3 regions of the Shewanella sp. SM29 genome follow, and region 1 is predicted to be linked to each of the others. Evidence: predicted binding sites of a transcription regulator. Region 1 holds the regulator's gene; each other region holds the start of a gene.

Region 1 (4,443 bases):
GTGTATGAGGCAGTTGTGGGCTAGCAGATCAATGGGTTCGAGGAGTGGCGTTGCGCTATCAAGATAGCTCGGCGCCGCGCAAAGTACCGCATCTATGGTCATCAAACGCCGAGCAATGAGATTCTCATCGGGTTGCTCGGTATAGCGTAGCGCCACGTCGACTCTCTCATCTACCAATTGCGCAAAACTGTCCGACATCACCAGTTGAATGTTGACCTTAGGATGAATTTTAATAAAGCGATCAACGACATAAAACAGACTGTGCTGCCCAAGGCCAATAGGCGTAGCGATACGAATACTGCCTACCAGTTCACTGTTATGGCTGTGGGCACGACTCTCCATGGCAGCAACTTCACTTAAGATCCGCTGGCAAAATTGTAGCGCTTCCTCACCCTGCAAAGTCAAGCTGGCGCTGCGCGTGGTGCGGTGTAATAAGCGTAAACTCAACCACTGCTCCACTTCTTGAATATGACGGGAAACCTGCAGGCGGCTGAGGTCTAAATGTTCGGCAGCTTTGGTAAAGCTGCCACAGTTTGCGACTTCGACGAAACTGCGTATAGCGGCAATTTTATCCACATTAGTATCCTATATTGAAACAATCATGCTCAATTATTGATGTTTATTAGGTGAAAAACTGCAAGTAAACTGGATCCAATGTAAATCATCTGAGTGAGACAATGAAATGAAAATCGCAATTTTAGGTGCAACGGGTTGGATCGGTGGTGCAATTTTAAAAGAAGCACAGAGTCGTGGACATCAAGTGACAGCGTTAGTGCGTGATCCAAGTAAGTTATCCGTGGCTGACGTGGCAGTACGTGCCGTGGATTTAGAGCAGCCATTGGTCGCCGATACCTTTGCTGGCGTAGATGTCGTGATTGCCGCCGTTGGTGGCCGCGCCCAACAAAATCATGGTCTAGTGGCGAGTACGGTTCAGCATTTACTGGATGTGCTGCCTAACGCTAACGTGTCACGTTTATTGTGGGTCGGTGGTGCTGGGAGTTTAGAAGTGGCGCCGGGTGTGACGCTGGTCTCTAGTCCAGATTTCCCAGCAGCATATAAAGATGAGGCGTTAGCTCAGGGTGAAGCTTTGCAGGTATTCCGTGCGGCGCAAACGGCAATCAATTGGACCTTTGTGAGCCCAGCCGCTGAGATTTATCCCGGTGAGAGTGAAGGCCCGTACCGTCTTGGTGGCGACAGCTTCTTTACCGATGCTAATGGTCAAAGCCGTATCTCTGTAACCGATTACGCAAAAGCCATGGTAGATGAAGCCGAAAAGGGCACTCACCCAAACCAGCGCATCAGTGTGGCTTACTGATATCGTTATAGTTGAGTTAGATATTGTGAGTTAGATATTGTGCTGGAATGTGTAACGTAATCGGGACAATGGCCAAATAACCAGCGCGGTATTGCACTTCAAAATGTACAGATAAAATAGAACAGGTCAGCTCACTGACCTGTTTTTTTATTCTGCGTAATTGAATAAAGATTTGATGGTTTCTAAGGTATCGGCGATATCTTGGATGCTCGATGGGCAAATAAAGATAGTGTCATCACCGGCAATCGTACCCAAAATGCCTTCTGGTTTACCGATAGAATCCAATAAACGGGCAATCAGCTGCGCGGCACCTGGGCTAGTTCGCACGACGATCATAGCTTGATTGTGATCGACGTCGAGTACCAAATTCTTCAGTGGGCTACCCGCGGTGGGTACGCCTAATTCGGCTGGTAAGCAATACACCATCTCTTGCTTAGCGTTGCGAGTCCGCACTGCGCCGAACTTGCTGAGCATGCGTGACACTTTCGATTGGTTAATATTACCAAAGCCTTCAGCTTGCAAGGCGGTGACGATTTCACTCTGAGAGCCAAAGCGCTCTTCTTTTAAAATCGACTTAAAAATTCTAACAAGGTCATCCTGATTCTTGGTCGTTTGCATAATATTATTATTCGTTATTCAAAAAAACAGGCCCATTTTGAATATTTTTAGAAAAATTGTCAACAAATAACCAGATTGGTTGAATAAAAATTCACTAAGCCCCAGTGGTTAAGCGTTTGTAGGGGGCGTAAAAATCCCAATTTGAGTAATTGTTCTACATTGCTTCTACGTTATTCCGGAATTCTTTTGTCCCACGACTAAGGGATAATTGAAATTGTTGTGACATTCCAGTAATGTGACGCCAACGCAAATTAGATCCATGTCACACATATCCGAGAAATAACGGAGATAACTATGAAAGTTGCTGTACTTGGTGCTGCTGGTGGTATCGGCCAGGCTCTTGCCCTACTGTTAAAAACTCAATTGCCTGCGGGTTCACAATTGTCTCTATATGATATCGCACCGGTAACTCCGGGTGTTGCGGTTGACTTGAGCCACATTCCAACTGCTGTTGAAATCAAAGGTTTTGCTGGTGAAGATCCAACGCCTGCCCTCGTGGGTGCTGACGTTGTTCTAATTTCTGCTGGTGTTGCGCGTAAGCCTGGTATGGATCGTTCTGATCTGTTCAATATCAATGCGGGTATCGTTCGCAACCTGATCGAAAAAGTAGCGGCAACTTGCCCTACGGCTTTGGTTGGCATTATCACTAACCCAGTCAACACGACCGTAGCTATCGCTGCAGAAGTGATGAAAAAAGCGGGTGTTTACGATAAGAACCGTCTGTTCGGTATCACGACATTAGACGTGATCCGCTCTGAAACTTTCATCGCCGAATTAAAAGGCCTGAACGTTGCTGACGTTAAAGTGAATGTGATCGGCGGCCACAGCGGCGTGACTATTCTGCCATTACTGTCTCAAGTTGAAGGCGCGACTTTCACTGACGAAGAAGTGGCAAGTTTGACGACTCGCATCCAAAACGCGGGTACAGAAGTGGTTGAAGCTAAAGCCGGTGGCGGAAGCGCGACTCTGTCTATGGGTCAAGCGGCTTGCCGTTTCGGTCTGTCTCTGGTTCGTGGTCTGCAAGGCGAAGCTAACATCGTTGAATGCGCCTATGTTGACGGCGGCAGCGAGCATGCTGAATTCTTCGCACAACCTGTGCTGTTAGGCAAAAACGGTATTGAAAAAGTACTGCCTTACGGTGAAGTGAGTGCATTCGAAGCTAACGCTCGTGATTCTATGTTAGATACGCTGAAAGGCGATATCAAACTAGGCGTTGATTTCGTTAAATAATCTTTCGGATAATCTTTTTAGATTATGACGAATTAAAAACGGAGCCATTGAGCTCCGTTTTTTTATGCCTGGGTTTTACATTTTACCAGGCGAATTCAGTCGATCAGCGGCGCTTAGTGGGAATTTGGCAGTTATCATCGCAGCGGGCTTTGCCCGTCAGTAAATAAGAGATGCGATATCTGTTTTTTGCGAATCTGAGATAGCACCAATCGGCCACAGTTTTAATCACGGGCAGGCGTAATAGTTGGATCCAAGCGCGTGTTCCTGTCAGTGCCCACGCTTTGCAAGTGACATCTAACCCGAGTAACACTTCGCCCGTTGCGGTTTCGCCATGGAGAATCGTATTAGCGTAGTCTCTATCGATATGGCTGAAGCGCTTACTAAAGTCTGGCGCATTTAAATCCTCAAGCGCAATCAAGTTCTTCGGATCGCGCGCTTTCAGTTGACGCATTTCGGCGCTACATAATGGACAATTTCCATCGTAAAAAATCCGCAGTTCCATCGGTATTACCTCTGATGACTTGATCACAATACTTGAAGTGAGTACTCAAGCTTGGTTTTCTTCTACCCTATACGCAGAATAAAGGGTTTTAGATCGAAGCGATTGTAGAACGGATCAGCATCTCATTGGGCTTTTTGTTAGGTTAAATTCAAATGAGTGCAGTAACATCTTGGTTATTCATCAGTTTAACTTGATTGCTGATTTTTAAGCGAACAAGGTAAAGCCTGACCAATAACGACTCAAAAGGATAGGTATGACATCTCCCATCATAATCACAGGCGTGGGTAAGCGTATCGGTTACGCCTTAGCCAAACATTTTCTCGCCCAAGGTCAGCAGGTGATTGGTACCTATCGCAGCCATTACGCTAGCATAGATGAGCTGAACGCCTTAGGTGCGACTCTGTATCCCTGTGATTTTTATGACGATACTCAAGTGCGATCCTTGATTGATGAGTTAGCTAAGCTGCCGCAAATTCGCGCCATTATTCACAATGCCTCGGACTGGCTGCCGGATCCTGTGCTTACAAAGAATGAGCCTTTCAAGAGTGCCACTTTTGCACCGAGCCAAGTGCTGCAGCGGATGATGCAAGTGCATGTGAGCGTGCCCTATCAGTTGAACTTGGCCTTAGAGGCGCAGCTACGTGCCGCTGCTGGCGATGAAATCGGTGCGAGCGATGTGATTCATATTACTGACTATGTGGCAGAGAAGGGCAGTCAGAAGCATATCGCCTATGCCGCCAGTAAAGCCGCGCTGCACAATATGACGCTATCCTTTGCC
Region 2 (4,443 bases), on a different contig from region 1:
CGTTTGGCGAGCTCTTGCACTTCTGCCACTACGTAGCCATCAGGAAAGTGACCCGCAGGGCAGATCACTGTCATGGTGGCACCGAGAATAGCCGCACAGTACATCAGCGAGTTAGTGACATTATTACCATCACCAACATAAGCTAATTTAGCTTTACTGACATCCTCAAACTGCTCTGCCAGTGTTAAAAAGTCAGCTAAGGCTTGGCAAGGATGATAAAGATCCGACAGCGCATTGATCACGGGCACTGAGCCGAACTCGGCTAATTGTTCGATAGTGGTGTGTGAATAGGTTCTCGCCACAATTGCGTCGGCCCAACAGGACAGGTTAGCAGCAAAGTCAGCAACCGATTCCCGCTTCCCCAGTTCACCATTTTGCTGGTCTAGGTATAAACAGTGGCCACCGAGCTTATTAATACCGATATCAAAGCTAACGCGGGTTCTGAGCGAGGGCTTTTCAAATAACATCACCACACTCTTGCCATCCAGCGCATGACGATACTCTGCCGGATTGGCTTTGATCGTTTTTGCCAAGGCAATGAGATCCTGTAACTGCTGCTGGGTTAAGTCTTTTATCGATAGTAAATGCTTCATAACCTACTCCACTTATGGTTGGATTTGTGTTCCTACGGCTTCACCTTTTGCTAATGCGATTAATTGGCTTGCATCACGCCACGAGGCAACTTGTACCGCCTGCCCCATCCACTGCGCGACTTCGAGCGCAGCTTCAACTTTGACCTTCATTCCTTTTTCGATCACACCTTGCTTAACAAGGTCTGCTATCTGCTTGCCATTTAAACTGTGGATGAGCTGGCCTTTACCATCAAGCACCCCAGACACATCCGACAGTAGCACTAACTTGCCGCCGACTAACTTGGCTAATGCCGTCGCCGCTTGGTCAGCATTGACGTTAAGCATTTGACCATCGTCCATCATGGCGATAGAGCTACAAATCGGCATCCAACCTTGCTCGAGGATAAACTTAAGATAAGTGCCATCCTTTGGCGTGACTTCGCCAACAAGGCCTAAACGCTCATCTTTAATCTTAGCCGAAACAGTATTGCCATCGGCAAGGCTCATGCCCACACTCACAATGCCAGCCTTAGTCGCTGCGCCTTGAAGGATTTTGTTCGAAGTGCCCGCAAGTGCGCCGGCAATAATCGGCATTTGCTCGGGCGGAGTCACACGTAAACCTTCTAACTTGACGGTCTCCATACCATTAGCCGCTAACTGCTCATCCACCAGACAGCCGCCGCCATGTACCATCAACACTTTCTGACCATTGGCTAACATAGCCGCAGCCGTATCCATCAATCGCGCCATCCCCATTTCACATTGCAGCAGCGCGCCGCCCACTTTAAGCACTAATACTGAGTTGTTTGTAGACATCTTGACGACTCTCTTAAATAAGGATGAACAATTAAAGGTTAAAATGAATCTTTATGCATTGCAGCGCTTGGCTGGCAGCACCTTTCATCAAATTATCGATGGCACTGGCTACCACTAAGTAACCGCTATTCTCATCAAACTTCCAACCTAAGTGGCAGTTAGGTGTCAGCACCACATCGTCCACTTTCGGGAACTGATTGTGCTTCACGGTGACCAATGGCGCCTTGTCATACACGCTATAGGCCGCGGCCACATCGGCAGTCGTTGTGCCCGGTTTTAGCTGTACGGTAATGGTCGCTAAAATGCCACGCTTAAAGTTACCAAGGTGCGGTGTAAATATCACTTCTTGGCCAAGCTGAGTGGCGATCTCGGGTTGATGTCTGTGGCCTAATACGCCGTAAGGTGTCAGGCTCACTTCACAAAAACTGGTGTGTAACTGCGCTTTACGGCCCGCACCTGTTACGCCACTCACCGCATTGATCACCGGATAAGCCGATGTCAGTAAACTCGCCAATGGTTTTAACGCTGTCAACGATGCAGTCGGGTAACAACCTGGTACGGCAATCATCTTAGTCGCAGCGATTTCTTTGGCATTCCATTCGGCAAGGCCGTATACGGCTTTGGCTAAAACTTCAGGATATTCATGCTCAAAGCCATACCACTTAGGGTATTGCGCCACATCGCTGAAACGATAAGCACCGCTTAAATCGAATACCGCCAAACCTTGTGCATAAAACCAAGCCGCTAAATGCAAGCTTACTGAATGCTCAGTCGCTAAGACCACGGCATCTGCTTCAGCAACGATTTTTGCCTTAGCTTCATCGGACAATGGCGACAGCGTTAATGCGATATGGCTATAAATAGGATACAAATCCGCTAAAGGTTTACCTTTATCTAAACTGTTTTCAGAAACATACAACCCCTGAATCGTCAGCTCTGCTTCTGCATGGATTAAAGCGGTCAGTTGCGCGCCTGTGTAACCACTGGCACCAATAATGGCGATATTTTTCATGTGTTTTGTCTTATTAACCGAATCAAAGAAACTTAAAGAGTAGATGAATAGCTTACACGCAACCGCGTATATCTATGATGACAAGACTATCGTCGCAGGAAATCGTAATAGGTTGTTATTTTATTCACTGTCAGGCTAATACTGTACATCATGATATTCACTCTACAGGTCACAGGGGGTGACTCATCTCAACTGATGGCTAGACTACCACAAAGATCTACTTATGCAATATATGTGAATATATATTTTTAATTTATTTTCATATTTTAAGCTCAAACTGGGATATCGAAGACACGCCTCCCATTCAGCTAACTCGTTAATAACACAGTTATCCAGGGTCAACATGAGTCAAAATCAGTCCTTTTCATTAACAGCTAAGATACATGTCTGCAAAGCATAAAATAATGCACTTCATATTCACTTGCACTAATCATCAAAAAATATTGCGTGACTTCGCATTTCTATTGAATATTCTTCATCAAATACCGTGATTGGTTGCATATCGGATAAGCCAGTCGTATAAGTTATAAGTTCTGCTGTTGACCATAGCCCCAAGTGATAGGTATTGTGCTAACGGGCTAAATGCACAGCGGAATTTTCATGTTTTTCTATTCGGAGTAACTATGTCAGTAACCATGGCAGACAATATGACAGATATGTATGCGTCATTAAGATCGAACGTGAGTATGTTAGGCCAAATCCTTGGCGATACTATGCGTACCCATCTTGGGGACTCTTTTCTTGAGAAGGTTGAACAGATCCGTAAGCTTGCCAAAGACTCACGCCGAGGCGATCAAGCCGCCAGAGAGCAAATGCTCGAGTTACTGACAGCTTTGCCAGACGAAGAATTAGTCCCTTTTGCAAAAGCTTTTAACCAATTTCTTAACTTAGCTAACTTATCCGAGCAATTTCATACTATCAGTCGTAATTGCGACGAACTTGTCTGCGTGCCAGACCCAGTGGAACAACTCCTAGGCCGCATGCTCAATGGTCGTGTCGACCAAGCTAAAATGCTCGACTGTCTAAAAACACTGGATATCGATCTGGTGCTAACAGCGCACCCCACTGAAATTTCCCGTCGCACCCTGATCCAAAAATACGCCGCCATTGTCGACTGCTTAACAGAGCAAGAAAACGACCAACTATCGGATAGAGAACGTCAACAGATCAATCTGCGCCTGCGCCAATTAATCGCGCAAATATGGCACACCAATGAGATCCGCCGCGAGCGCCCAACTCCAGTAGATGAGGCTCGCTGGGGATTATCCACCATTGAAGAGTCACTCTGGCATGCGGTGCCTGACTTCTTAAGACAACTTAACGATCGAGTGCAGCAACGCACAGGGCAGCAATTACCGATTGATATCGCGCCAGTGCGCTTTTCAAGCTGGATGGGCGGCGATCGCGACGGCAACCCGTTTGTTACCGCAAAAGTCACCCAAGAGGTGCTCGATCGTAACCGCCATGCTGCCGCCAGATTATTCTTAAAAGACATAGTCCTACTGGTCGGTGAACTGTCGATGGAAGAAGCCAATGATGAGTTAAAGGCTTATACCAATAACAGCTGCGAACCTTACCGCCACGTGCTGCGATCTATTCGTCAAAGACTGCGTGACACCATAGATTATTTAAATGCGCGCATCGAAGGCCACAATCCTGAAGTCGATAAGTCGAGCCTGATTTGGCAAGAAAGCGATCTCAAAGCGCCGCTAGAAATGCTCTATAAGAGTTTAACCGACTGCGGTATGCGCTTAATCGCCAACGGTTTATTGCTCGACATTCTCCGCCGTCTCGCCTGCTTTGGCATTCATATGCTCAGGCTCGACATTCGCCAAGATGCCAGCCGTCACAGCGATGTGCTCGCCGAGTTAACTCGCTATCTCGGCATGGGTGATTTCAACCATTGGGACGAGACTGAGAAGCAAGCCTTCTTATTACGTGAACTCAGCAACCGTCGTCCACTGATCCCAAGTAACTGGCAACCCTCGGCCGATGTGGCCGAAGTGCTTAATACCTGTCGTTTGATTGCTAAACATCCGGCAA
Region 3 (4,443 bases), on a different contig from region 1:
CGTGTCACGCCTTCTGGGGTGCTGAGATTTACTGGGCCTGAGACTAAGGTGACTGCTGCACCCATATCTGCCGCGGCTTTGGCCAGTGCAAAGCCCATTTTTCCAGAACTGTGATTTGAAATGTATCTGACGGGATCAATTGCTTCACGGGTTGGTCCGGCGGTGATCAGCACCGACTGTCCTGCGAGTGGCTTAAATTCAACGGCGTCAGGCGTGGCAAAAAATTGTGTAGCCAGTTCCGCTATGTCTAATGGCTCTAACATACGACCAGGACCCACTTCACCACAGGCCTGACTGCCACTGGCGGGTCCCCAAAGTGTAAAACCACGTGATGCTAGGCTAGTTAAATTCGCCTGCGTAGCCAGATTGCGGTACATCTGCTGATTCATTGCTGGACACAGGGCAATTGGCGCCTCAGTGGCAAGACACGTGGTGGTGATTAGCTCATCGGCCATGCCTGCATTAATCCGCGCCAATAGGTTTGCGGTTGCAGGGGCGATGATGACGAGATCTGCCCAACGAGCAAGTTCTATATGACCCATGGCTGCTTCTGCTGCGGGGTCGAGCAAGCTAGATGCCACTGGATGTCCAGACAACGCTTGCAGCGTCAGAGGCGTGATAAATTCCATCGCACTTTGGCTCATCACCACGCGCACATCAAAACCACGCTCTTTCAAGCGACGTACTAAATCAGCACTTTTATAGGCCGCAATACCGCCGCCAATGCCCAGCAGGACGTTTTTATTTGTCAGACTCACAGACATCATCCGAGATAGAAATAATGCCGGCAACAATATCACAAAGCGGTGAATTTTAGTGACTATCCCAGTTCAAAAAATCTCGTCCATACTCAGTAAAGTGAAAATATGTGAGATGACAGGGAGGTCACATGGGGATTAAAGATTGGCCTGAGGGCGAAGGTCCCAGAGATAAACTGTTACAAAAAGGAGCTGCACATCTCTCGGATGCTGAATTACTAGCAGTATTGCTGCGTAACGGTTTAGCCGGATTAAACGCTGTTGACCTTGCTAGGTCGCTTATTAGCGAGTTTGGCGGCCTCAGAAATCTGCTCTGTGCCCCAAGAAATCAGGTGTGTCGACTTCCGGGCGTAGGACCTGTAAAATACGCCCAGCTTCAAGCTGCGGCCGAATTAGCGCGGCGTGTAGCGCAGGAAAATCTGCAAAGAGGTCAGGTTTTGACAAATCCCGATTTAACTCGGGACTATTTAATGCGACAATTGGCCGATCGCTCCTATGAAGTGTTCGCAGTTTTACTGCTGGATAGCCAGCATAGAGTGATTCAATTTGTCGAATTATTCCGCGGCACAATAGACTCAGCCTCAGTGTATCCACGTGAAGTGGTGAGCTTAGTGCTGGAGAAAAAGGCCGCAGCAGTTATAGTTTGTCATAATCATCCGTCTGGTATTGCCGAGCCCAGTCAGGCTGACCGACGAATAACTGAGCGATTAAAAAATGCGTTAGCAACCATAGACGTATCCTTGTTGGACCATATGGTTGTAGGTGATCGAGAGATAGTTTCTTTTGCAGAACGAGGCTGGATTAATTAATCTAACACTTGATCTTCACTCTGTGATCGTGTATAAAATGCGCCCTCTTTGTGCCTCGGGCGACGGCCATACGAGGCACATTAATGCTCGAGCGTTAAAATTGTTTTTGGAGAAGATTGACATGTCAAGAGTATGCCAAGTTACTGGCAAGAAGCCGATGGTTGGTAACAACCGTTCGCATGCAAAAAACGCGACCCGTCGTCGTTTTTTACCTAACCTACAAAACCACCGTTTTTGGTTAGAAGAAGAAAAGCGTTTCGTACAGTTACGTGTATCTACTAAAGGTATCCGTCTGATCGACAAAAAAGGTATCGAAGTTGTTGTTGCTGAACTTCGTGCCCGTGGCGAGAAGGTATAATAGATCATGGCTAAAGCTAAAGGTAATCGTGAGAAGATCAAATTAGTTTCTACAGCTAAGACTGGTCACTTCTACACAACTGAAAAAAACAAGCGTAACATGCCTGAAAAAATGGAAATCAAAAAATTTGATCCAGTTATTCGTCAGCACGTTATCTACAAAGAAGCAAAAATCAAGTAATCCTTGGTTAGTGTTTCGAGAAAAGCCCCTTATTTAAGGGGCTTTTTTTTGCATTTTTTTAGTGGCTAGTCATCAAGTTGAGATAATTGCCTCGCAAACTTAAGCCGCTGAATCATCCCCTGTGAAGTTAAAAAAGTGTGAACACTTACTGAAAATATAAAATAGTGCGGTTCTAAGCACTTTAAATCATAAAATCTGCACTTTAGTGAGAATAAATTCTTTATATGTGAATTAAAATGCAATACCATACGCGAAAGTTAGCGATTCATTCCTGGTGTGTCATCGTGACGCTGCCAGCTCAAAAATGAGGTGTAAATAACGCGTGCGTACCACTGAACTGGTTGATGGATTTCGTCATTCTGCCCCCTATGTTAATGCTCACAGAGGTAAAACTTTTGTGGTCATGCTTGGCGGTGAAGCTTTGGCTCAAAATCAATTCCGCGCCATCTTAAATGATGTCGCCCTGCTGCACAGTTTAGGGATCAAAGTGGTGTTGGTATATGGCGCTAGGCCGCAGATTGATGCTGCATTAGCCGTCAACGGTATTGAACCTGCCTACCACGAAGGTGTGCGTATCACGGATGAAGACTCGCTCAAAGTGATCAAGCAAGTTGCGGGTGCACTGCAATTTGATATCACAGCGCGTTTATCCATGAGCTTAAGCAATACGCCGATGCAAGGCGCGCAAATTAACTTAGTGAGCGGCAACTTTGTGATTGCTCAACCGTTAGGCGTGGATAACGGCATCGATTTTTGTTTGAGTGGCAAGGTGCGTCGTATCGATGTGCAAGGCTTAAAACGTCAGTTAGATAATCACTGCATAGTGTTGATGGGGCCGATTGCGGCTTCTGTGACCGGTGAAAGCTTTAATTTAACCGCCGAGGAAATCGCGACCCAAGTGGCGATCAAGCTCAAAGCCGACAAGATGATCGGTTTTAGCTCACAGAACGGTATTCTCGATCGCAATGGCGACGTGATTGCCGAATTGATGCCAAACGATGCGCAAAACATCATGAGCAAGCTGGCCGAGCAAGGTTCTGCCTGCGTAGGCACTATGGCTTTTTTGAAAGCCAGTATCGATGCTTGCCGTAATGGCGTGCCGCGTTGTCACTTAGTCAGCTACCTCGAAGATGGCGCTTTGCTGCAGGAACTGTTTTCTCGCGAAGGGATAGGCACGCAAATCGTGACTGAGAGTGCCGAGCGTTTACGCTGTGCGTCAATCGCCGATATTGGCGGTGTGTTGAACCTTATCCGTCCATTGGAGGAACAAGGCATTCTGGTGCGTCGTAGTCGTGAGCAGCTTGAGATTGAAATCGAACAGTTCATGTTGATTGAACGTGATGGTTTAGTGATTGGTTGCGCTGCGCTCTATCCTTTTGAAGAGGACAATGCGGGTGAGTTTGCTTGTTTAGTGGTGCATCCCGATTATCGCGATGCCGACAGAGGGAGCTTACTGCTGAAGAACATTATCAATCAGGCTAGAAACCGTGGTTATTCACGCTTGTTTGCATTGACAACTCGGAGCATTCACTGGTTCTTAGAGCATGGTTTTGTGATTGAAGATGTTGAAGCACTGCCGCAGAAGAAAAAGCAGTTGTATAACTATCAACGCCGCTCAAAAATTCTCGCGCTCGATCTTTAAGCCGTTCTAAATCAATCCAATCAATGCCAGCCTAGTACTCATATTAGCGCTGGCATTTTTATTGACATAATATGTCTTTATTGGCAGATTAAGACTTCACTGCACGGGAGATACTGCCAATGAGTCCTCAATTTTTTGAACTCGCCCCTTTAACCCAAACCTCTATCTTCAGTTTTATCGTCTTATTGCTCGGTTTAGCGGGTATCTTGCTGATGTTATGGCTAAAAAATATGCCTAAGATAGCGAAGTCGGCGAGTTTAGGTATATTGCTGGTGGTGATGGGCGGATTTTCTTGGGTCTTCTATCAATCGAATAGCGCCGAATTAGTGTTAACCGATACAGAGCTCACAGTGGATGTTCCCTTCTATAAAGTGCAGTTATCCCGCGCGGATTTATTGCCCGCCGAGGCACGTATAGTCGATTTGCAACAAGAGGCAGATTTAACGCCGAGATTTAAAACGAATGGTATAGGCATGCCAGGATTTCAATTGGGTTGGTTTAATCTACAAGGGAAAGGCAGGGCATTTTTGGCGATAACAGATAAATCGCAGTTAGTGTTAGTGCCAACGACTAAAGGCTACAGTTTATTACTGACAGTACCGCAAGGGAGTGAGTTTTTAGCACAGTTACAGAAGTAATCATCATATGTCATCATTTCTGCCACTGTGTTTATCGGCGTGATAATGCTCACGCCGT

Evidence for each region. Region 1 encodes ArgR, which controls arginine synthesis, uptake and breakdown. Its sites were predicted from a motif close to ANTGAATANNTATTCANT; they were not measured.
Region 2: the regulator ArgR is predicted to act here: its motif matches at 2,634-2,651, upstream of argC (N-acetyl-gamma-glutamyl-phosphate reductase).
Region 3: the regulator ArgR is predicted to act here: its motif matches at 2,331-2,348, upstream of argA (amino-acid N-acetyltransferase).

The regions. Positions count from the first base shown of each region.
Region 1 is NZ_JAKKRN010000013.1:12,692-17,134, forward strand. It holds gene L5L77_RS10780 (LysR family transcriptional regulator) at 1-576, opposite strand, end outside; gene L5L77_RS10785 (NAD(P)-dependent oxidoreductase) at 683-1,315, shown strand; gene argR (transcriptional regulator ArgR) at 1,463-1,933, opposite strand; gene mdh (malate dehydrogenase) at 2,228-3,163, shown strand; gene L5L77_RS10800 (thiol-disulfide oxidoreductase DCC family protein) at 3,267-3,665, opposite strand; gene folM (dihydromonapterin reductase) at 3,919-4,443, shown strand, end outside.
Region 2 is NZ_JAKKRN010000032.1:49,505-53,947, forward strand. It holds gene L5L77_RS18300 (ornithine carbamoyltransferase) at 1-593, opposite strand, end outside; gene argB (acetylglutamate kinase) at 606-1,388, opposite strand; gene argC (N-acetyl-gamma-glutamyl-phosphate reductase) at 1,420-2,400, opposite strand; gene ppc (phosphoenolpyruvate carboxylase) at 3,024-4,443, shown strand, end outside.
Region 3 is NZ_JAKKRN010000017.1:74,143-78,585, forward strand. It holds gene coaBC (bifunctional phosphopantothenoylcysteine decarboxylase/phosphopantothenate--cysteine ligase CoaBC) at 1-767, opposite strand, end outside; gene radC (RadC family protein) at 890-1,567, shown strand; gene rpmB (50S ribosomal protein L28) at 1,689-1,925, shown strand; gene rpmG (50S ribosomal protein L33) at 1,932-2,105, shown strand; gene argA (amino-acid N-acetyltransferase) at 2,428-3,747, shown strand; gene L5L77_RS13335 (PH domain-containing protein) at 3,867-4,385, shown strand; gene rarD (EamA family transporter RarD) at 4,435-4,443, opposite strand, start outside.